3 regions of the Kocuria sp. UBA5001 genome follow, and region 2 is predicted to be linked to each of the others. Evidence: riboswitches for the same ligand, from Rfam matches in the RefSeq annotation. Region 2 holds a riboswitch; each other region holds the start of a gene.
What was found. Region 2 has a riboswitch for S-adenosylmethionine ahead of B3G12_RS10195 (acyl-CoA dehydrogenase family protein). Riboswitches for the same ligand answer to the same signal wherever they lie in the genome.
Positions count from the first base shown of each region.

Region 1: another riboswitch for S-adenosylmethionine. It lies ahead of B3G12_RS08945 (ABC transporter ATP-binding protein); the one in region 2 lies ahead of B3G12_RS10195 (acyl-CoA dehydrogenase family protein).
Region 3: another riboswitch for S-adenosylmethionine. It lies ahead of B3G12_RS00300 (MetQ/NlpA family ABC transporter substrate-binding protein); the one in region 2 lies ahead of B3G12_RS10195 (acyl-CoA dehydrogenase family protein).

Region 1 is NZ_DGYR01000013.1:226,493-234,022, forward strand. Features, by position in the region: gene B3G12_RS08925 (hypothetical protein) at 1-279, opposite strand, end outside; gene B3G12_RS08930 (AMP-binding protein) at 627-2,801, opposite strand; gene B3G12_RS08935 (ABC transporter permease) at 2,938-3,855, opposite strand; gene B3G12_RS08940 (aliphatic sulfonate ABC transporter substrate-binding protein) at 3,852-4,898, opposite strand; gene B3G12_RS08945 (ABC transporter ATP-binding protein) at 4,902-5,705, opposite strand; SAM riboswitch class I at 5,713-5,804, opposite strand; SAM riboswitch class IV at 5,945-6,059, shown strand; gene B3G12_RS08950 (LLM class flavin-dependent oxidoreductase) at 6,144-7,530, shown strand, end outside.
Region 2 is NZ_DGYR01000016.1:14,562-22,091, forward strand. Features, by position in the region: gene B3G12_RS10190 (glyceraldehyde-3-phosphate dehydrogenase) at 1-826, shown strand, start outside; gene B3G12_RS10195 (acyl-CoA dehydrogenase family protein) at 914-2,350, opposite strand; SAM riboswitch class I at 2,528-2,619, opposite strand; gene B3G12_RS10200 (M18 family aminopeptidase) at 2,683-4,062, opposite strand; gene B3G12_RS10205 (CPBP family intramembrane glutamic endopeptidase) at 4,052-5,392, opposite strand; gene B3G12_RS10210 (glutamine amidotransferase) at 5,418-6,152, opposite strand; partial or broken gene B3G12_RS10215 (sugar phosphate nucleotidyltransferase) at 6,159-6,452, shown strand; gene B3G12_RS10220 (IclR family transcriptional regulator) at 6,556-7,317, opposite strand.
Region 3 is NZ_DGYR01000001.1:57,881-65,410, forward strand. Features, by position in the region: gene ispG (flavodoxin-dependent (E)-4-hydroxy-3-methylbut-2-enyl-diphosphate synthase) at 1-996, opposite strand, end outside; gene B3G12_RS00290 (methionine ABC transporter permease) at 1,174-1,830, opposite strand; gene B3G12_RS00295 (methionine ABC transporter ATP-binding protein) at 1,830-2,885, opposite strand; gene B3G12_RS00300 (MetQ/NlpA family ABC transporter substrate-binding protein) at 2,882-3,766, opposite strand; SAM riboswitch class IV at 3,861-3,975, opposite strand; gene dxr (1-deoxy-D-xylulose-5-phosphate reductoisomerase) at 4,027-5,286, opposite strand; gene B3G12_RS00310 (GlsB/YeaQ/YmgE family stress response membrane protein) at 5,460-5,723, opposite strand; gene B3G12_RS00315 (solute symporter family protein) at 5,899-7,530, opposite strand, start outside.

The DNA of each region.
Region 1 (7,530 bases), on a different contig from region 2:
CGCGCGGCGCAGCAGCCGGGCGTACTCGTTGAACCGCTCACGGCCCGCGTAGACCTGCATGTTCCCGGCCATGTGCCCCACGGTGAACAGGCTCAGCGCGGTGCCTGAGGCCGCCATGGCGAGCTTCAGGTCCGGGTTCGACGCCGCTCCCAGGGTGCGCTGCCACGCGTTCGAGCGCGGGGCGGCGTCGTCGGGCGCGTCCGAGGGGACGGCAGCCGGCGCGGCGGGGCGTGACGCGCGCGCGGCGGGCTCTCGCGGGGAGGGATCGGAGAAAGTCATCACTGCCCAATCCTAGAAGGTGGCGCGGGAGGGACCAGTTCCGGGGGTCACACGCGGTCACGCCTGCCGGTGCACTCAGCTCCCTCGGACCCCTCGACCTCGGCGGGCCCACCAGGTGGTTCAGGTCTGCGGCGGTGACACCCCGCGGACCGCCGCCTCCACGTCCGCCCGGAGGGAGGGAAGCGCGGGCGCCATCCTGACCACCAGTGGGGCTGCAACCCCGCAGCGATCGCCCGCTGCTGCTCCTCGGTGGCGGTCACCTCGCGGGGCAGCAGCAACCGTGCAGGGCCGACCGCGGGGACCTGGTCGGAGGAGGCGTCTGCGGGAGGGTCGTCCATGGGTGCAGGCTACAAGGACGTACGACGGCGACGGCGGTCCGGGCCCTGGCCGACCTGCCCCCGTGCCGCCAGGACGTCCGCGATCGCGTCCAGCGCCTCCTCGTTCTGCAGCGAGGAACGGTCGCCCAGGGGCGCGCCCTCGTAGAGCTGGCCCAGCAGGCGGCGGGTGATCTTTCCGGAGCGCGTCTTGGGCAGGTCCGGCACGGCGACGACCTCCCGCGGCTTGGCGATCGGACCGATTTCCCGGGCCACGTGGGCGCGCAGCTCGTCCCGCACCTCCTCCTGGGACAGGGACAGCGCCGCACGGCTGAGCACCACGTAGGCGAGCACCGCGTGCCCGGTCACCGGGTCCGTCACCGGCGTGGCCCCGGCCTCCACCACGTGCGGGTGGGTGACCAGCGCGGACTCGATCTCAATGGTCGACAACCGGTGCCCGGACACGTTGATGACGTCGTCCACGCGCCCGAGGATGTAGAGGTCCCCCTCCTCGTCCGTGCGGGCGCCGTCCCCGGCCAGGAACCAGCCGCGCTCGCCGTAGGCCGCCCAGTAGGAGGCGAGGAAGCGCTGCGGGTCCTTCCACACCGTCCGCGCCATGGACGGGCCGATCTTGTCGACCACCGCGAAGCCCTGCAGCCCCGGGGCCACGTCCTCGCCGGACTCGTCCACCACGCGCAGCGACACCCCCGGCACCGCGCGCGTGACGCAGCCGGGCTTCGGAGAGGTGTGCGGAGCGGCGTCGTCGAACGTGCCGGGAGGGGCGAACTGCGGGTCGCGCGGACGCGGGGAGGCCACGCACGACCCCGTCTCGGACTGCCACCAGGTGTCCACGAACGGCACCTCGTCCCGGCCCACCTGCGCGCGCAGCCAGCGCCACGCCTCGGGGTTGATGGACTCGCCCACGGAGCCGAGCAGGCGGATCGAGGACAGGTTGTAGACCGGCGGCAGGCCCCTGGGGAACGCGCCCATGAGCGAGCGGATCAGAGTGGGCGCGGTGTAGTAGTTGGTCACGCCGTAGCGCTCGATGACCTCGAAGTGCCGGCCGTAGTCAGGGGTGTTCGGGGTGCCCTCGTAGATCACCTCCGACACGCCGTTGACCAGCGGTCCGTAGATCTCGTAGGTGTGGGCGGTGACCCACGCGAGGTCCGCGGTGCACCAGTGGACGGTCGAGTCCACCTTGGCCGGATCGTTCACGGTCGAGAGCTCGTCCGGGCGCACAGTTCCGTCCGCGTCCGGGACGTCCGGCAGGAGATCGAACATGAGCGCGTGGGTGTATGCCGTCTGCACCAGGTACCCGCCCATGGTGTGGACCAGGCCCTTGGGTTTCCCGGTGGTGCCGGACGTGTAGATGATGAACAGCGGCGTCTCGGCGTCGAACGCCTCGGGTTCGTGGACCTCGGAGGCCTGCGCGGTGAGCTCGTGCCACCACACGTCCCGTCCGGGCGTCCACGGCACGAGCTCCTGGTCCTTGGACCGCAGCCCGCGCGTGCCCCGCGGCAGGTCCGTGCGGCCGGGGCGTGAGGTGCGGCGCACCACCACCACGTGCTCGATCGCGTTCTCCCCGTTGCACGCTTCGTCCGCCGCGGCTTTCACGGGCACGACGACGCCGCGCCGGTTCTGCCCGTCCGTGGTCACCAGCACCTTCGCGCCGGTGTCCTCCACACGGAACTTCAGCGCCTCGGCTGAGAACCCGCCGAAGACCAGTGAGTGCACCGCGCCGATCCGGGCGCACGCCAGCGTGATGATGACCGTCTCGGGGATCACGGGCAGGTAGATCACCACGCGGTCGCCCTTCTCCACACCGAGGTCCAGCAGGGCGTTGGCGGCCTTGCAGACCTCCCGCTGCAGGTCCGCGTACGTGTAGACCGCACGGTCCCCGGGCTCGCCCTCGAAGTACAGGGCCACGTGGTTGCCGCGCCCCGCTGCCACGTGGCGGTCCACGCAGTTGTAGGACACGTTGAGCGTGCCGCCCTCGAACCACGCGATCTCCGGGACCGTGTAGGTGGGATTGCCGTCCTCGTCCTCCCCGGTGCGCCGCGGCTTCTCGAAGCGGTGGGTCGTGTGCCACGGCTCGGCCCAGTCCAGCCGGCCGGCCTGCTCCGCCCAGAACTCGATCCGCGCCTCGTCCGAGATGAGCGCGGGGTTCGGGGTGGGGGCGTGGGGGTCCGTGTATGCGAACGCGGTCATCGTGGTGTCTCCTGGTTCATGGTCCGTCGGAGGTCAGGGGGCGGCGGCCGTGGGGCTCGCGCCTCGGGTGGGTGGCGTGCTCAGGGGTGCGGGCGTCGTCGTCGGGTGCCGACGCCGCCCGGACGAGAAACCGGGCTCAGGTGGCGGGGGCCGAGCCCCACCGGTGCTGTGTCCAGCGCTCGAAGACCCCGATCAGCGCATCTGTCAGCTTGCCCAGCACGGCGAGCAGCACGATCGCGAGCAGGAGCCGGTCCGTGCGACCGTTGTTCTGCGAGTCGGTGAGCAGAAATCCGAGCCCCATGGAGGAGCCGAGCAGCTCGGCGGCCACGAGGAACAGCCACGCCTGGGCCAGCGCGAGACGCAGCCCGGAGATCACGGCGGGCAGCACGGCGGGCAGCTGCACGGTGGTGAACAGCCGGACGCCCCGGATGCCGAACGAGCGGGCCGCCTCGACGATCTGCCCGTCCACGTGCTGCAGCGCCGCGGAGACCGTGGTGTACACGGGGAAGAACGCGCCGATGGCCACCAGGGTCACCTTGGAGTTCTCCCCAATCCCGATCCACAGCAGCAGCAGCGGAACCCAGGCCAGGGACGGTACCGCGCGCAGGGCTCCGACGGTGGGCCCGGCGAGGATCCGCGCCCACGGGGAGAGTCCCACCAGGGCGCCGACGGCGAGGCCCAGGGCGCTGCCGAGCATGAATCCTACGACCACGCGCTGGGTGGAGATCCCCACGTGCACCCACAGGTCACCGCTGCGCAGCAGCTCCCACCCGGCGCCGAGGACGGCCGAGGGCTGCGGGAGCTGCACAGGGGAGTAGAAGCCGTTCGTGGACAGGAGGTGCCACACGAGCAGCAGCAGGACGGGCAGCACCAGTCCGAGCAGGGCGACCGTGAGCCGGGTGCGCGGCACGGAACCTGCCCGTCGACGTCGTGGGGGCAGCGGACCGGAGCCTTCGTGCTCGGCGGCGGGCACCGTGCTCGCGTTCGCGCCGCCGAGGGGTTCGCCGGTCACCTCGTCCAGGGTCGTGCTTCCGGAGGTGGAGTGCGTGCTCATGGGGCGTTCCCTTCGATGGCCCGGGCCGCGGCGTCGGCGTCCGCGCTCTGTGCGTAGTGCTGCTCGACAATCCCCGCGAGGGCGTCGTCCACATCCTGCTGCGAGGGCACGTCCCCCGAGTCGACGAGGATCGGGCCCACCTCCCGCAGCACGGCGAGCTGCTTCTCGCCGGGGACGGGGTCGATGTCCAGGTGGGTGCGGTGCCACACACGGGTGGCGGTGTCGAGGTCGATCTTCGCCGCTTCCGCGAGGACCTCGATCCCCTCGTCACGGTGCCGCGCCGCCCAGGAGCGGGCATAGGCGTAGGTGTTCACCACGTCCTGGGCGCCGGTGGGGTTCAGCCGCAGGAAGACCTCGCGGACGTTGAGGAAGCCGTAGGTGTTGTACTCGAGTTTGCGGTGGAACAGCACGTCGCCGTTCTGCTCGGACGCCGCCATGATCGGGTCCAGCCCGGACCAGGCGTCCACCCGGCCGGAGTCCAGGGCCGTGCGCCCGTCCGCGTGCTGGAGGTTCGTCACGGTGACGTCCTCCGCGCTCATCCCCGCAGCCTTCAGGGACTGCAGCAGGAAGAAGTAGGGGTCCGTCCCCTTGGTGACGGCCACGCTCTTGCCTGCGAGGTCAGCGATGGCGCGCACGGGCGAGGCCGCCGTGCGCACCAGGGCAGACCACTCGGGCTGGGAGAAGAGGCTGATGGTCTTGATCGGGGAGCCGTTGGCCCGTGCCAGCAGCGCGGCCGAGCCGGCGGTGGAGCCGACATCGACCACGCCCGCGCGCAGGGACTCGTTCGCCTTGTTCGACCCGGCCGAGTAGACCCAGGTGACGCTCTGGCCGTGCTCGGCGGCAACCTTCTCGAGCCACCCCTTGGACTTGATGATCAGTGACAGCGGGTTGTACGTGGCGTAGTCCAGGTAGATCTCGTCCGCGGAGCCGCCGGCCACGCCGCGTCCGGGGCCCTCCCCGGCCATGACGCAGCCGCTCAACGGCAGCGCCAGGGGGGAGAGGGCGGCGGCACGCAGCACGCCCCGGCGTGAGACGACGGGCACCCCTCAGCGCTCCACACCGAGCAGGCGCAGCAGGTGGGTGCGCATGGCGGTGAGGCGGGTGTCGTCCCGGGAGCGCGGGCGGGCCTGATCCGGGGCGAGCACCTCCGCCACCGTGGCCGGGCTCGTGGGGGTCTCTCGGGTCAGGACGACCACGCGGTCGGAGAGGACGAGCGCCTCCTCGACGTCGTGCGTGACCATCAGGACCGTTGTCGGATCCGCCCGGTGCACCTGCAGCAGGAGGTCCTGCATGCGGATCCGGGTGAGGGCGTCCAGCGCGCCGAAGGGTTCGTCCAGCAGCAGCACCCGGGGGTTGCGGGCCAGCGCACGGGCCAGCGACGCGCGCTGCGCCATGCCGCCCGAGACCTCTCCGGGGCGGTGGCCCGCGTGGTGGGTCAGCCCCACGAGATCCAGCAGCTCGGCCACCCGGCGTCGGCCAGTGCCGCTCGGGGTTCTCGCGGGCAGGCCGAGTTCCACGTTCTTCGTGATCGTGCGCCAGGGCAGCAGCCGCGGCTCCTGAAAGCCGACGGCGCAGCGCGGGTCGATCCCGGAGACGACGTCGTCGTCGATCCGTACCGCGCCGGACGTGGGGGCGCTGAGGCCGCCCACCGCGCGCAGCAGCGTCGACTTCCCGCAGCCCGAGGGGCCCAGGACGGTGACGATCTCTCCCGGCTCGACCCGGAAGGAGACGTCCGTCAGGACGGGCTGCTCGTACCGACCGTCGCGGGAGGGGAAGGACTTGCCCAGGTTCTCGAACGAGACCGCCGCGGCGTCGAGGGCGGTGTCCGGGCGTGTGAGGACATGACGCAACTCATCAACTCCATCGTTCCTGGCATTAGCACCTTGCCCGCGTGGGGCCGGTTGCTGCGACGTCGACGAGCCAGGTCTCTCAGCCGCTCCGGATGGGAACGCCCTCATTCAACGGTTGCCCGGAGCGGTGATGCAAGTCGGTGTGAGACAGCCCACGGGGATCGGTGGTGCGCGGGGTCACGCGGCGTCACGTGGAGCTTCGCCTGCTGAGGGAGCGTGGTTAGACTCTGGATCGAGACGATCACGAGTTCCGACGTTCAGCCCTGGCTTGTCGGACGGCAACCCTCTCCCGTAGCGGGGTGCCCCAGGTGAGGATCGGGCCGCATGGCACACCGCATGCGGCAAGTACGGCGCCGCACACGCGCGCGCTGGACCCGCAGATGGCCGCCGCGGGCGGTGCACGGGGTGCGGGTTGCGTCAACTTCAAGGAACCGGCACATGAGCAAGCGGATCTCCGTCAACGCATTTGACATGACCTGTGTGGACCACCAGAGCTTTGGCCTGTGGCGGCACCCGCGGTCCCGGGCCACCGAGTACAACACGCTCGAGTACTGGACGAATCTGGCCCGGCTGCTGGAGAAGGGGAAGTTCGACGCACTCTTCCTGGCGGACGTCGTCGGGATCTACGACATCTACCGCAACTCCGCGGCACCGGCCGTGCGGGACGGCGCGCAGGTCCCGGTCAACGACCCGTTCATGCAGGTCTCGGCCATGGCCGCCGTGACGGAGCACCTGGGCTTCGGCGTCACGAGCGCAGTGACCTACGAGCAGCCCTACACCCTCGCCCGGAAGTTCGCCACGCTGGACCACCTCACGCGCGGGCGCGTGGGCTTCAACGTGGTCACCTCCTACCTGCCCTCCGCCGCTGAGAACCAGGGGCTGCCGCGCCAGATCGAGCACGACCAGCGCTACGAGATCGCGGAGGAGTTCCTGGACGTGTGCTACAAGCTCTGGGAGGGCTCGTGGGAGGACGACGCCGTGGTGAAGGACCGCGAATCCGGGGTCTACGCGGACCCCACCAAGGTGCACCCCATCCGGCACGCCGGCGAGCACTTCACGGTTCCCGGGGCCGGGCTGACCGAGCCGTCCCCGCAGCGCACGCCGCTGATCTTCCAGGCGGGTGCATCCTCGCGCGGGCAGGCGTTCGCCGGGCGGCACGCGGAGGCGGTGTTCATCGGCGGCACCCGCCCGGACCTCACCCGGTACATGACGGACAAGATCCGCGAGCAGGCGCAGGCCCAGGGCCGGGACCCGGAGGACGTGAAGATCTACGCGATGCTCTCCGTGGTGGTCGCGGACACGGATGAGGAGGCCGCGGAGAAGTACCGTGACTACCTGCAGTACGTGGACCTGGAGGCGTCCCAGGCGATCATCGGCGGCTGGTCCGGCGTGGACCTCTCCCAGTTCCCGGAGGACGAGGCCCTGAACTACATCAAGACCGACTCCATCCAGTCCTTCCTCACCCCGTTCACCCTCCAGGCGAAGGACAAGCGGTGGACGCGCGAGGAGATCGCCAAGCACTGCGCCCTGGGCGGGATGGGCGCCGTGATCGTGGGCTCTCCGTCCACCGTGGCGGACGAGCTGGAGCGCTGGGTGGACGAGGGCGGCCTGGACGGCATCAACCTGGCCTACCACGTGAGCCCGGGCTCCTTCGAGGACTTCGTGGAGTACGTGGTCCCCGAACTGCAGGCCCGCGGCCGCTACCGCACCGAGTACGAGGGCTCCACCCTGCGCGAGTCCCTCTACGGAGCCGGCCAGGACCGCGTGAAGGACACTCACCCCGCCGCGGCCTACCGGGGCGCGTTCGCGGACGCGTGCTCCGTGG
Region 2 (7,530 bases):
CGTGCCGATCCAGTTCATCTACGCGAACTCCCCCTCGGAGATCGACTACACCGAGTACGGCATCCACGACGCCCTGGTGGTCGACAACACGGGCGTGTGGCGTGACGAGGAGGGCCTTTCCCAGCACCTGCAGGCCAAGGGCGTGGGCAAGGTGCTGCTCACCGCCCCCGGCAAGGGCGACATGAAGAACATCGTGTGCGGCGTCAACGACAAGGACATCTCCCCGGAGGACACCATCCTCTCCGCGGCGTCCTGCACCACGAACGCGATCACCCCGGTCATCAAGGTGCTCAACGACGAGTACGGGATCGTCCAGGGACACGTGGAGACCGTGCACTCCTACACGAACGACCAGAACCTGATCGACAACTGGCACAAGGGCGACCGCCGCGGCCGCTCCGCCGCCATGAACATGGTGATCACCGAGACCGGCGCCGCGAAGGCCGTGGCCAAGGCCCTGCCCGTGATGCAGGGCAAGCTCACGGGCAACGCGATCCGCGTTCCCACCCCGGATGTGTCCATGGCCATCCTGAACCTCCAGCTGGAGAACGCCCCGGCGGACAAGGACCAGGTCAACGCGTTCCTCAAGGACATGTCCCTGAACTCGCCCCTGCGCAAGCAGATCGACTACGTGGACTCCCCGGACGTCGTGTCCACGGACCTCGTGGGCTCCCGCCGCGCCGGCGTGGTGGACGGTCTCGCGACCATCGTGAACAACAGCTCCGTGGTCCTCTACGTCTGGTACGACAACGAGTTCGGCTACTCGTGCCAGGTGGTGCGCGTGATGGCCCGCATGGCGGACATCTCCATGCTGCAGCTGCCCTAGCAGGCCTCCCGGGGCGCTGCCCCGGCACAACGGCGCCCGGTGACCTCCCCCCGCGGAGGGCCACCGGGCGTCGTCGTCGGTGGCGTGTCAGGAGGTCGCGGAGCCGCGGACCTCACCGATCGCGTTGACCCCGAACATGGGCGTGCCGTTGACGCGGTGGTCCCCGACGATGCGCGCCTTGTAGATCACCGGGTTGTGCGTGGCGACGGTGCGGGCGTTGCGCCAGAACCGGTCCAGCGCCTTGGAGCAGGACACCGCCGAGGCACCCAGGACGTCGAAGATTCCGTCCGTGACGTCCTTGACCAGCCCGGGAACCACCACGTGCGCCTGGGCCACGGCGAGCTCGCACGCGTTCGTCAGCTCCTCGGGATCGGTGATTCGGGGCTCCTGGCCGAGCACCCCCACGGCGGCGTCGACCTCGCGCGCGGCCTGCAGCACGATCGCCCGCGCGGCGGCCGCCTGGGCACTGAGCTCGCCCACGCGCTGCAGCACCTGGGGGTCCTCACGGGTCACCGCGCCGTTGCCCGTGTTGAAGCCGCGGGTCCTGGCACGCACCAGGTCCACGGCGGCGGTCGCGGCGGCCCCCGCGATGCCCGCCTCCACCGAGAGCAGCACCAGCTGGAAGACCGCGGTCTCCTGCGTGCTGCGCCCGTCCCTGTTCCGCACATTCTCCGCAGGCACCACGACGCCGCGGAAGTGGGTGGTGCCCGTGCCGGTGAGCTGCTGGCCGAAGCCGTCCCAGTCGTCCACCATCTCCACGCCCTCCCAGTCGCTGCCCACGAGCGCGTGGGATCGGGCCTGCTGGCCGGGGATCTGCGCGGTGACCTGGATCCAGTCCGAGAAGATCGACCCGGTCGAGTAGTACTTGGTGCCGTTGAGCTCCCAGCTGCCGCCCTGCTCCGATCGGGCCAGGCTCGTGGCGGCGGTCCCCAGCGCGGCGCCGGAGCGTTCGGTGGCGGCGTTGCCCACGGTCTCGCCCGCGGCAATGCGCGGGAACCATACGTCCGCCTCGCCCGCACCCAGGCTCGCGAGGAAGCCCAGGTGGGAACGGTAGACGTGGGCCACGCTGGAGTCCGCGGCGGCGAGCTCCACGAGCAGCTCCACCGTCTGCGCAAGCGTGGCGCCGTAGCCGCCCCGGGCCACCGGCAGGGTCAGCGCCCCGAACCGCAGCGCGTTGAGCCACCCGAAGCACTCGAACGGCAACTCGTGGTCCTGCTCGCGGGCCACCGCGCGCGCGGCGATCCGCGCGAACACGGGGCGGAAGACCTGCAGCAGCTCCTGCGTGGGGATCTCGCCCGCGGGCGGGAACCCCGTGGCGCGGTCGCTGTCCGCGGAGCCGCCGGGAACGCCGCCCGCGAATGCCCCGGGGACGACGCCGCCGGAGCGGGTGCTTCCCGTGCCGAAGGCCCCGGCGGCGGCGGCCTCCCGCAGCGCGGTGGCTGCGGCGACCTCCTGCGCCACCTCCCGTACTGCGCTCTCGCGGGCCCGGGTGCGGGGGGATTCGGTGGTCTGGGTGGTGCTCATGCGCTGACGGCTCCCTGCGTCGGATCCGCGCCGCGCGCCGTGCCCCTCGGCCGGGACGCGCCCGGGACCGTGCGGCGGCGCGGGCCTCCCCCGGGCGACGTCCGCGCACGCGGGGCGCGGACGTCGCCCACCGCGGGAGAGGCGACGGTCACCGAACCGGTCAGCGGAGCATGGCACTGTCCATCGGCCGTGGTGGGAGCACCGGCCCGTGACACGGGCGGTTGCTGCGGCGTCGACGAGCCACGTCTCTCGGCCGCTCTGGATGGCGTTACGTGCTCAATCCATCACGCGGGCCGCGAGGGTGTCAACGCGCGTGTCCTCCCGTGACCGGCTCAGCCCCGCCAGAAGCTCGCAACCGCCACGTTCAGCGCCAACAGGTCCCCGGTGTGGACGAGCTCGCGAGCCGAGTGCATCGACAGCAGCCCCACGCCCACGTCCAGCGTGCGCATCCCCAGCCGGGTGGCCGTGATGGGTCCGATGGTCGAACCGCACGGGATGTCGTTGTTCGCCACGAACTCCTGGTAGTCGATCCCGGCGTCCTCGCAGATCCCGGCCCACAGCGCGGCACCCACGGCGTCCGTGGTGTAGCGCTGCTTCGCATTGATCTTCAGCAGGGGCCCGCGACCAGGTTCAGGCGTGTTGACCGGATCGTGGTGGCCTTCGTAGTTGGGGTGCACCAGGTGCCCGGCGTCCGAGGAGAGGCACACGGAGCCCGCGATCTCCCGCAGGTGCTCCTCCCGCGACTGCCCGCGGGCGGCCGCGATGCGTTCCAGGACGTCCTCGAGGAACGGTCCGCCCGCGCCCGAACGGGTCTCGGAGCCCACCTCCTCGTGGTCGAACGCTGCCAGGATGCTCACGTGCGGGGCGGCCTCGAGCTCCTCCACGTGCTCGGTCATGGCACGCAGTCCCGCGTACACCGAGGTCAGGTTGTCGAGCCGCCCGCTCGCGAGCAGGTTGGACTGCGCTCCGATGAGCTCGGGAGCCTGGGTGTCCGCCACGGTGATGTCGTAGCCCAGAATGTCCTCGGGCGCCACAGTCCCAAACGCCTGGTCACCGGCCGACGACGACGCGTGCGTGGCCTGCGCGAGCACCGCCAGCACGTCCGCGTCCTGCGCGTCCCCCACGCCCCACACGGGCTGGGTGTGGCGCTGCTTGTCGAGGGTGAGGGCCTCGTTGGCGCTGCGGTCCAGATGGATGGCCAGCTGCGGGATCCGGGCAACGGGCCCGGTGGCGCTCAGCACCTCGCGGGGCCCGTTCTCCCCTCGTACCACGAGACGCCCGGCAAAGCGCAGGTCCCGGTCCAGCCATGAGTTCAGCAGCGCGCCGCCGTAGACCTCCACCCCGGCCTGGTACCAGCGGTGGGAGACGGTGGTGGGGCGGGGCTTGAGCTTGAAGCCCGGCGAGTCGGTGTGGGCGCCCAGCACGCGGTAGCCCGCGCCGGCCGCGGCACGGGACGGCAGCACCCAGGCGATCAGGGCGCCATCGCGCACCGCGTAGTAGCGGCCCCCCGAGCCTTCCGGCCAGGCCTCGGCCTCCGAGAGGCGCGTGAACCCGGCGCCCTCCAGCGCGGCGGCGGCCGTGGCGACGGCGTGGAACGGGCTGGGCGAGGCGGTGACGTACTCCCCCAGACCACGCGCGAAGGCGGTCTCCGGGGCGGAGCCCGTCGCGGCGTCGGCGGCGGACGGGGAGCTCACGGGCGATCTATTCGTCATGGACCCCAGTGTAGGAGGGGCTCTCCGGGCGGCCCCGGTCCGCCGGGGGCGCCAGCTGCGGCTGCCCCTGCGAGGTGCGCGTGTCCAGCACGCCCACGTAGCGCCCCTCGGCGTCGCGGACCGAGTAGGGGCCGTACTGCGGCGGCAGCGTCATGTAGGTCTGGGTGATGGGGTTGAGCACGTAGGCGGCCATGCCCGAGGAGTCCGCGGCGATCGCCGCGGGGCGGGCGTGCAGGTCGGGCATGCGCGGCGGTGCCGGCGGCGGAGGGAGGATCACGGTGCGCGTCACGGCCAGCGCCGGGCGACGGCGCACGAGCCAGAACACGATCGCCAGGTACGCGCCGTTGAGGATGACCTCGAAGACCACGTCCGAGGGGCTGCCGGAGGTCTCGTTCATGTCCGCGAGACCGACCATGCCCATGGCGGTGACCACCATGTTGTTCACCGTGTGCAGTGCGATCCCGGCCTCCAGGCCGCCCGTGCGCCACGTGACGACGCCCATGGTCACGGCCATGATGCCCACGGAGACCTGACCCCACACGTCGTAGGTGTGGCCGAGCACGAACAGCGGCACCGGAAGGAGGATGGCCCAGGCCGGGTGCTTGAGCCAGCGGCCGATGGTCTGCGCCAGATAGCCGCGGAAGACCAGCTCCTCGGCGGTGCACTGCAGGGGCACCACCACGAGCCACAGCACCACGAGCCACCCGAAGCCCGGTGCCAGTTCGAGCTGCGGGACGCCGCCGCCGGTGGTCATGTCCAGACCGATCCCCACGGCGTTGACCACCACGTACACGGCCGCCGCGGCCCCGAGGCACGTGAGCAGCCACCTCCAGCGGATGCGTCCGGCCACGGAGAAGACCAGGCCCAGCGGGCGGGGGCCGAGCACCAGGCGTGCCAGCAGCACGCTGGGCAGCATCAGCGCCACGGAGCCGAAGAGCAGCAGGAACACTGCCGGGTCCATCTGGTCCATCGCCAGGATGTCCTCGGACAGGGATTCCGGGAGGGTGAACGCGATGACGATCCCGAACAGGATGCTCAGCACCAGGTAGATGCCCACCCCTATGACACCCTCCACGAGGGGCATCCACCAGCGGTGGTTGCGGTCCGCGAGCGCGAGCCGGTGGTAGAAGAACGTGCGGGTGGTGCCCGCGCTGATGGGACCAGGGGCTGAGACCGGGCCGGGGACGTGGCGGCCGTCGGACGGCCGCGCCAGGCCTTGCACGCCCGGGTTCTGCACGCCGGGAACTCGCACGCCGGGGTCCCTGCGGCGGGGCTGCTCACCCTGCTGCGGGGGTGTCGGGCGGGACCACGGGGCACTCGGCTGACTCATGCGTCCACGGTAACGGGTCTGCGGGTCAGCGCTGGTAGCGCTCCACGAAGGCGCGCAGGATCCGGGGCGCCTGGTTCACCACGGGTCCGTTGACCACGCGATCGATCACGGCCTGGGTGTCCTGGGGACGGAAGTAGCCAAGGTCCTTGTACGCCATGATGCGGCTGACGAGTCCCTCGGGGTCCAGCTCCGGGTGGAACTGCGTGGCGTAGAGGTTGTTCCTGATCCGGTACATCTGCACCCTGCACACGGAGCCCGTGGCGAGCAGCACAGCATTGGACGGCATCACCCGTGTGCCCTCCTTGTGGCCCACGTACGCGCTGAACTCGTGCGGCAGCCCGGCGAGCAGCGGGTCCTTCTTCCCCTCCTCGGTGAGGGTCACGGTGACGGGTCCTACGTCCTCGTGGCACGCGTGGTCCACGATGGCGCCCTGGTGGATGCCGAGGGTTCCCACGCCGTAGCACGCTCCGAGGAAGGGGAAGTCGCGGGCCACCACCTCGTCCAGCAGGGAGCTGATCCAGGTCTCCGCGGTGCGCTGCGCCTTGGACTTCTCCTCCGGCGGGTCCGACGAGTTGAACGGCGAGCCGCCCACGATGATCCCGCTGTACTCGTCCAGGTCCAGCGCGGGCCACTGCCCGGACTCCAGCCGGATGCGGGTGAGCTGGGATTCCTCGAGCCCCCCGAAGCGGGCCACGGCACGGTATTCCTCGTCCGCAATGGTGTCGTCGGCGCGCGTGGCCAGGAGCACGAAGGGTTTCATGCCCTCATGCTAGCCACCGCGCGGCAGCGCCGGGGACGACGCCACCCGGGCACCCGCCTGCACCCCGTGACCGAGGGTGCGGGCAAGCAGCTGGCCCCCTTCTACGACACGCCGATGGTCTATCACCCGCTGTCCACGCTGCTGCTGGCCGGGGTGCGGGAGATCCTGGTGATCACCACCCCGCACGACGCCGAGCGGCTCGAGGACGGGCCACGGTTCGGCATGTGGACCACGTACGCGCAGCATCCGCGTCCGGACGGTCTCGCGCGGGCGTTGCTCCTGGGCACGGAGCACATCGGCGGCTACCGCGCCGTCGATTTTGCCTGCACTCCCTCGCCGCTGACACCTCACCGCGCGCACGTGCGCGGTCACGACGGCGGCACCACCGCGTCCCGTGGGGCGCTCAGCGCGCGGAGGCGAACTGCGCCGAGAGCCGCTGGGCGGCGTCGCGCAGGAGGGGAACGGCACGCTCGCCGAACCCCCAGTCCACCCGCGTGGTGGGACCCGAGACCGAGATGGCCGTGGGCGTGGGGGCGTTGGGCAGGACCATGGAGAAGCAGCGCACGCCGATCTCCTGCTCCTCGTCGTCCACGGCGTAGCCGCGCTCCCGGATCACCTCGAGGTCCGCGAGCAGGGACTCCACGGTGCCGTGGCTCTTCACGGTGGGGGTGGGCATGCCCATGGACGTCACGATGCTCAGAACCTGCTGCTCCGGCAGGGCTGCCAGGATCGCCTTGCCCACCCCGGTGTCGTGCATGTGGGCCCGGCGGCCCACCTCCGTGAACATCCGCATGGAGTGGGAGGACTGTGCCTGACCCACGTAGATGACCATCTGCCCGTCCAGCATCGCCATGTTCGCGGACTCCCCCAGCTCGTCCACGAGCCCCTGCAGCACGGGCTGCGCGTAGGTGCCGAGCTGCAGCCCGGCCGCGTTGCCCAGCCGGATGAGCCCCGGGCCGAGCGCGTAGCTGCGGTTGGGAAGCTGGCGCACGTAGCCCAACGGGATGAGCGTGCGCAGCAGTCGGTGGATGGTGGGCAGCGGCAGTTCGGCCCGGGAGGCGAGCTCGCTGAGCGAGGACTCTCCGCCGGAGGCGGTGATGATGCTGAGCAGGTCGAAGACCCGCTCCACGGACCGGACCCCGCCCGCGCTCCTGCCGTCCACCATGCGTGTGCTCCCTCTGCTTGCTGAGTTGGGCTGACCGCCGGGTCGGCCGGGTCACCGGCTCGCAGGGGTGCCGCGACGCCCCCGGGAGATGCCCTCAAGAACCGACCGCACTGTGTGAGCCAGGACTCAATTGGCGGTTGTCATGCGTCACATTCTACGCCTACGATGCCGTTAGTGGAATTATTTTTCCACCATGCGGATTTTTAATGGCGC
Region 3 (7,530 bases), on a different contig from region 2:
GGCCACGCCGAGGTCCGCCTCACGGGCCTCCCCCGGTCCGTTGACGACGCAGCCCATCACGGCCACGCGCAGCGGCACCGTGAGGTGGGCGAGACCCTCGTTGACCTCTTCGGCGAGCTTGTAGACGTCCACCTGGGCGCGCCCGCACGAGGGGCAGGAGACGATCTCCAGCTTGCGGGGGCGCAGCCCCAGGGACTGCAGGATCTGGTTGCCCACCTTGACCTCCTCCACCGGCGGCGCGGAGAGGGAGACGCGGATGGTGTCACCGATGCCCTGGGAGAGCAGGATGCCGAACGCGGTGGCGGACTTCACCGTTCCCTGCAGCGCCGGCCCGGCCTCGGTCACGCCGAGGTGCAGGGGCCAGTCCCCCCGCTCGGCCAGCAGCTGGTAGGCGCGGACCATGGTCACGGGGTCGTTGTGCTTCACGGAGATCTTGAAGTCGTGGAAGTCGTGCTGCTCGAACAGCGAGGCCTCCCACACGGCGGACTCCATGAGCGCCTCCGGGGTGGCCTTGCCGTACTTCTGCAGCAGCCGCTTGTCCAGGGAACCGGCGTTGACGCCGATGCGGATGGAGACCCCCGCCGCCTCCGCGGCGCGGGAGATGCCCTCGATCTGGTCGTCGAACTTGCGGATGTTGCCCGGGTTCACGCGAACTCCCGCGCACCCGGCGTCGATGGCCGCGTAGACGTACTTCGGCTGGAAGTGGATGTCCGCGATCACCGGGATCGGGGACTTCATGGCGATGATCGGCAGGGCGTCCGCGTCGTCCTGGGACGGGCACGCCACGCGCACGATGTCGCAGCCCGCGGCGTTGAGCTCCGCGATCTGCTGCAGCGTGGCGTTGATGTTCGTCGTGGGAGTGGTGGTCATCGACTGGACGCTGATGGGGCTCTGCGAGCCGACACCCACCGAGCCCACGCGGATCTGGCGGGTCGGGCGCCTGGGTGAGAGGACCGGCTGGGGTGCCGCCGGCATGCCGAGGTTGACCGAGGTCACGAATTTCCTCCAGGGAATTTGGCGTGCGGGGCCCGCGACACGCGCCCCGTGGGAAAGACTTCCCCCATTGTGCCCCACTCGTCCGACACGCGGCAGCCGCGCGTGACCCGCCGAACACCACGACGCCCCGGCAGCGCACAGGCTGCCGGGGCGGCGTCGGGAACTCGCGGGGGCGCCTCAGCGGCGCATGATCCTGCGCGCGAGCCAGTTGCCGAAGAACTGCACCAGCTGGACCAGGATGATGATCACGATCACCGCGGCCCACGTCACCTGGTCGTTGAAGCGCTGGTAGCCCAGGCGCAGGGCGAAGTCACCCAGGCCGCCGGCGCCGATCGCGCCCGCCATCGCGGACATGTCCGTGATGCCGATGACCAGGAACGTGTAGCCCAGGACCAGCGGGCCCAGTGCCTCGGGCAGGATCACCGTGGTGATGATCTTCCAGCGCGAGACGCCCATGGAGCGGGCCGCCTCGATCACGCCGGGATCCACCGTCATGAGGTTCTGCTCCACGATCCGCGCCACCGCGAAGGTGGCCCCGATGGTCATGGCGAAGATCGCGGCGTTGGGGCCCAGCCGGGTCCCCACCACGCTCTCCGTGAGCTTGCCGAGGGCGGCCAGCAGGATGATGAACGGGATCGGGCGCACGAAGTTCACCAGGAGGTTCAGGACGGTGAAGACCGCCCCGTTCTCCATGATGCTTCCTCGCCGGGTCACGTAGAGCCCCATGCCCACGGCCAGGCCGATGAACCCGGCCAGCACGAGGGTCACGGTGACCATGTAGAGCGTGAGCCCCGTGGCGCTCAGCAGCTGCGGTGCCAGTGTGGACCACTCCATCACTCAGCCACCTCCTCAACCTTGGTGACCGCCCGGAGGGCATCGACGGTCCGTTCGACGGCGTCCGGCGGGCCCGTGAGGGACAGCGTGAGCGTCCCGAAGGACCTGGACTGCAGGATGGAGATCCCTCCGAAGGCGATGTTGAAGCGCACGTCCGTGCGTGCTGCGTCCGAGAGCACCTCGCCGATCCGGTTCTGGTCGCGCACATCCACCATGACCAGCCGTCCCGGGTGCTCGCGGCGCAGCTTCTCGACCTCCGCGGCGTTGGGCACCGTGTGCATCACGGAGCCCACGAACTTGCGGGTGGTCTCGGCCTGCGGGTGCGCGAAGACGTCTGCGGTGGTCCCCACCTCGACCACGCGACCGCTGTCCATCACGGCCACGCGGTCTGCGATGGCACGCACCACGTCCATCTCGTGGGTGATGAGCACCACGGTGATCCCCAGTTCGCGGTTCACCCGGCGCAGCAGCGCGAGAACCTCCTGCGTGGTCTCGGGGTCCAGCGCGGAGGTGGACTCGTCCGCGAGCAGCAGCTCGGGGTTGGACGCGAGCGCCCGGGCAATGCCCACGCGCTGCTTCTGCCCGCCCGAGAGCTGCTCCGGGTAGTTGCGGGCCCGCTCGGTGAGCCCCACGAACTCGAGCAGCTCCGTGACACGTGCCCGGCGCTCCTCGGGCTTCCACCCCGCCCGGCGCAGCGGGTACTCGATGTTCCCGGCCACGGTGCGCGAGGTGAACAGGTTGAACTGCTGGAAGATCATCCCGATGTTGTGGCGCACGGAGGCGAGCTGGGTCTCCGACCGGCCGCTGACCTGCTGGCCACCGACCTCCAGGGTGCCGGACGTGGTGGTCTCCAAACCGTTGATCAGCCGCACCAGGGTGGACTTTCCCGCGCCCGAGTAGCCGATCACGGCGAAGATCTCCCCGCGCTTGACGTCCAGGGTCACACCGTCCACGGCGGTGACCTCACGGGGGCGTCGCTTGGGCCCGGTGGTGAAGACCTTGCTGACGTCGCGGAAGCTGACCAGGGTGTCCCCGGCGGCGGGGGCTGCACTCACTTGGTCTGGTCCTTCAGGTCCTGGGAGTAGCGCGTGAGGAGGTCCTTGAGCTCCTGCTGGTCCACCTTGGTGGGGACCGCGGTGCCCTTGGTCTCCTTCTTCTCGGCCTCCTGGACCTTGTCGTCGTAGTAGAACCCGGCGACCTTCTTCAGGGTCTCGTCGTCCGCGTTGGCCTCGGTGGACGCGAAGATGTTGTCGTACACCTTGGCGCTGTCCGCCGTGGGGTCGTCCTGGGCCAGCGCGGACTTGGGCTCGAGATTGGCACGGTCGAGGAAGTCGTTGTTCACCACGGAGGCGGCCACGGAGTCCATCGAGAGCACGGTCTGCTCCGCAGAGACCGGGCGCACCTTGATCTTGGACTTGTCCGTATCCACGTCCTGCTCGGTGGGGGCGATCGTGTCCTTCGTGAAGCTCACCAGACCCTGCTGCTTGAGCAGGTTCAGCGAGCGGGAGAGGTTGATCGAGTCGTTGGGAACCGCGATCTCGTCCCCCTGCTTGAAGTCGTCAACGGACTTCAGCGTCTTGGAGTACAGCCCCAGCGGGAAGATGGAGGTGGAGCCCACCGGGGTGATGGTGTCCCCGGAGTTGTTGTTGTAGTCCGCGAGGTACGCGATGTGCTGGAACCAGTTCATGTCGATGTCGCCGCTCTTCAGCGCGGGGTTCGGCTGGCTGTAGTCGCTGAAGTCCACGAACTCCACGGTGACGTCGTTCTCGGCGGCCACTTCCTTGAGGGCGTCCTGCACCGGCGTGGCCCCCACGATGCCGATGGTGATCTTGCCGTCCGCGGCCGGGTCCGTGTTGTCGGACCCGCCACCGCACGCGGTCAGGGTGAGGCCCAGGGTGGTGGCCAGAACGAGGGGAATCAGACGCTTGGTTCGCATGATCGTGCCTTTCCAGGGTCGGGAGTGGTTGCGCCGCGCAAACGGTCCCGCACTGGACGGAGGGTGCAGATCAGGCATGTGCCATTTCAGAGAAAAACCGCACTTGCCGTGATCGCATCGAATCGCGGCCGGATGGTCATCTGGGGCACCCCGCTACGGGAGAGGGTTGCCGTCCGGCCAGCCAGAGCTACGCGCCGGATCTCGTCATCCGCACAGAATCGTAGCACGCGACGTGTGACGAACCGTGACGCCCCGGGACCTCAACGGCGCCCCGCAATGCGCTCGTCCGCGACACGGCGGGCCCACTGCTCGGCGGCCAGGACGTCCTCGAGACCCGGCTGCGCGACGACGTCGTGCTCCCCCAGCACCCACTCGACCACGTCCACGATCTCCGTGAAACCCAGCTGCGAGCGGTGGAAGGCGTGGACGGCCTGCTCGTTGGCCGCGTTGAACACCGCCGGTGCCGTGCCGCCGGTGGTTCCCGCGCTCTTCATGAGCTCCACGGCGGGGAACGCCACCGGGTCCAGCGGCTCGAAGGTCCACTCGGCCGCCCGCGTCCAGTCGCACGCGGCGGCCGCGCCCGGCACACGGTGGGGCCAGCCGAGGCCGAGCGCGATGGGAAGGCGCATGTCCGGCGGCGAGACCTGCGCGAGGGTGGAGCCGTCCACGAACTGGACCATGGAGTGCACCACGGACTGCGGGTGGACGGTGACGTCGATCCGCTCCAGCGGCACGTCAAAGAGCAGGCTCGCCTCCAGCACCTCCAGGGCCTTGTTCACCATGGTCGCGGAGTTGGTGGTCACCATCACGCCCATGTCCCACGTGGGGTGGCGCAGCGCCTGCTCGGGGGTCACCTCCGCCAGCTGCGCGCGCGTCATCCCGCGGAACGGACCGCCGGAGGCCGTCAGCACCAGGCGGTCCACCTCCGCGGCCGTGCCGGAGCGCAGCGCCTGGGCGATCGCGGAGTGTTCCGAGTCCACCGGGATCAGGGCGTCCTCGAGTCCTGTGGCCGCGGCTGCGCGTTTCACGAGCGGGCCGCCGGCGATCAGCGACTCCTTGTTGGCCAGCGCCACCCGCCGACCCGCCCCGAGGGCGGCGAGCGTGGGAGCGAGTCCGATGCTGCCGGTGATCCCGTTGAGCACGAGGTCCGCGCCCTCCCACGCCGCGATCCGCTCCGCGGCGTCCGAGCCGTGCAGGATCTCGGGCACGGGCGACGACGACGCGCGGGCGGCGGCCGTGAGCGCCTCGCGCAGGCGGGCGGCGTCGTCCGCGGAACCGCTCGTACCCACGGCCCGCACCCGGAAGGCGACGGCCTGGCGGGCCAGCAGATCCAGGTTGGACCTGCCTGCAGCGAGGGCGACGACTTCGAACGGCGAGTGACCTACACCCTCCCCCGGCCTGCGCAGCCCGGCGGCCTCCGCGACGACGTCCAGGGCCTGCGTGCCGATGGAGCCCGTGGACCCCAGGATCACCAGGCGGCGGGGGGCATCCCTGGTGGCGGCGTCGAGGTCGGGGGTCATGGCGCGGGTCTCAGTCATGCCCCCAGTATCCCGCGTGCTCGGCCCCTGGCACGCACGCGGACCCGCCCGGGTGCGGACACGGCCTGGGGCACGGATACGGACCCGGGTACGGAACAAGGGCGCCACCCGGAGGTGACGCCCTTGTTCGCTGGGTCAGTGCGACCGCTGTGGACTCAGCGGCGACGGCCGGCCACGAAGCCGTAGATCAGCAGCACGATGATCGCGCCGATCACGGACGTGATGATGGTGCCGAAGCTGATTTCGTCGATACCGGCGTGCAGACCGGGAATGATGGACCCGATCCAGCCACCGAGGAACGCGCCCACGATGCCGAGGATGATGGTGACGATGATCCCGCCACCCTGCTTGCCCGGAAGGATCAGCTTGGCGAGAGCGCCCGCGATCAGACCGAGGATGATCCAGCTGAAAATGCCCATGTCTCCACCTCTAGTTACGTTTGTCACACAGGCGGGTGTCCGCTGTGATCGTGTTCAGGGAACCACCATCATTCTACTACTTGTTTCCGGCGTAAGGACACAGGTCACAGGGTGGTGTAGCACACGCTCCCGCCCTGCGGACGACAGCCGCGGAACCTGGAGGCAGCGCCCCCGGTCAGTGGTTGACGGCCTTCTCCGCGCCCACGCCGGTGAGGGAGCGAACCTCCATCTCCGCCTGCTTCACCGGATCCTCCCTGCGGCGCTCCGTGATCGAGCCGATGAACCCGAGCAGGAAGGACGCCGGGATGGAGATGATGCCCGGGTTGGACAGCGGGTAGATGGCGAAATCAGCGTCCGGGAGCATCGAGGTCTCCGAGCCGGACATCACCGGCGAGAAGACGATCAGCACCACGGAGAGGATCAGACCTCCGTACATGGACAGCACCGCCCCGCGGGTGGTGAAGCGCTTCCAGTACAGGGAGTAGAGGATCGTCGGCAGGTTCGCGGAGGCCGCAACGGCGAAGGCGAGGGCCACGAGGAACGCCACGTTCTGCCCCTGGGCGCCGATGCCGCCGAGGATCGATATCACGCCGATGATCACCACGGTGGTCTTGGCCACGCGCAGCTCCTGCCGGGGGTCCGAGTTCCCCTTCTTGATCACGGAGGTGTAGATGTCGTGCGCGAACGACGCCGACGCCGTGATGGCCAGGCCCGCGACCACGGCCAGGATGGTGGCGAACGCCACCGCCGCGATGAGACCCATGAGCACGGAACCGCCCAGTTCGTAGGCGAGCAGCGGGGCTGCCGAGTTCACACCACCCGGTGCCGACTTGATCCGGTCCGAACCGATCAGCGCAGCCGCACCGAAGCCGAGCACCAGGGTGAAGAGGTAGAACAGGCCGATCAGCGAGATCGCCCAGACCACGGACTTGCGGGCTTCCTTGGCGGTGGGCACCGTGTAGAAGCGCATCAGCACGTGCGGCAGACCCGCGGCTCCGAGCACCAGGGCGAGGCCCAGGGAGATGAAGTCGAGCTTGGAGATCTCGCTCACGCCGTACTTCAGCCCGGGCTCGAGCATCGCCGGGTTGTTGTTGGTCTCCACCGCCGCCCCGAGGATCGAGGAAAAGTTGAAGCCGAACATGGCCAGGATCCACACGGTCATCACGGCCACGCCGGTCACGAGCAGGCACGCCTTGATGATCTGCACCCACGTGGTGCCCTTCATGCCGCCCACGAGCACGTAGACGATCATGATGACGCCCACGATCACGATCACGAGCGACTGCCCGGCCTTGGAGCCGATGCCCAGCAGCAGGGAGACGAGCGCGCCCGCTCCAGCCATCTGGGCCAGCAGGTAGAAGAACGTCACGGCCAGCGTGGAGATGGAGGCCGCCACGCGCACCGGGCGCTGGCGCAGCCGGAACGAGAGCACGTCCGCCATGGTGAACTTGCCGGTGTTGCGCAGGGGCTCGGCGATCAGCAGCAGCGCCACGAGCCACGCGACGAAGAAGCCGATCGAGTAGAGGAAGCCGTCGTAGCCCTGCAGGGCGATCGCTCCCACGATGCCCAGGAACGAGGCGGCGGAGAGGTAGTCGCCCGCGATGGCCAGCCCGTTCTGCGTTCCCGAGAACGAGCGGCCCCCGGCGTAGTAGTCAGCCGCCGTGGCGGTGGACTTCGAGGCCCGGATCACCACCACGAGCGTCACGACCACGAACGAGACGAAGATGGAGATGTTGATCGCCGGGTTGCCCACGGTGGAGGTGGGTGTGTCCGCGAGCTGGACGATCGGCAGGGAAACTGCGGGGAC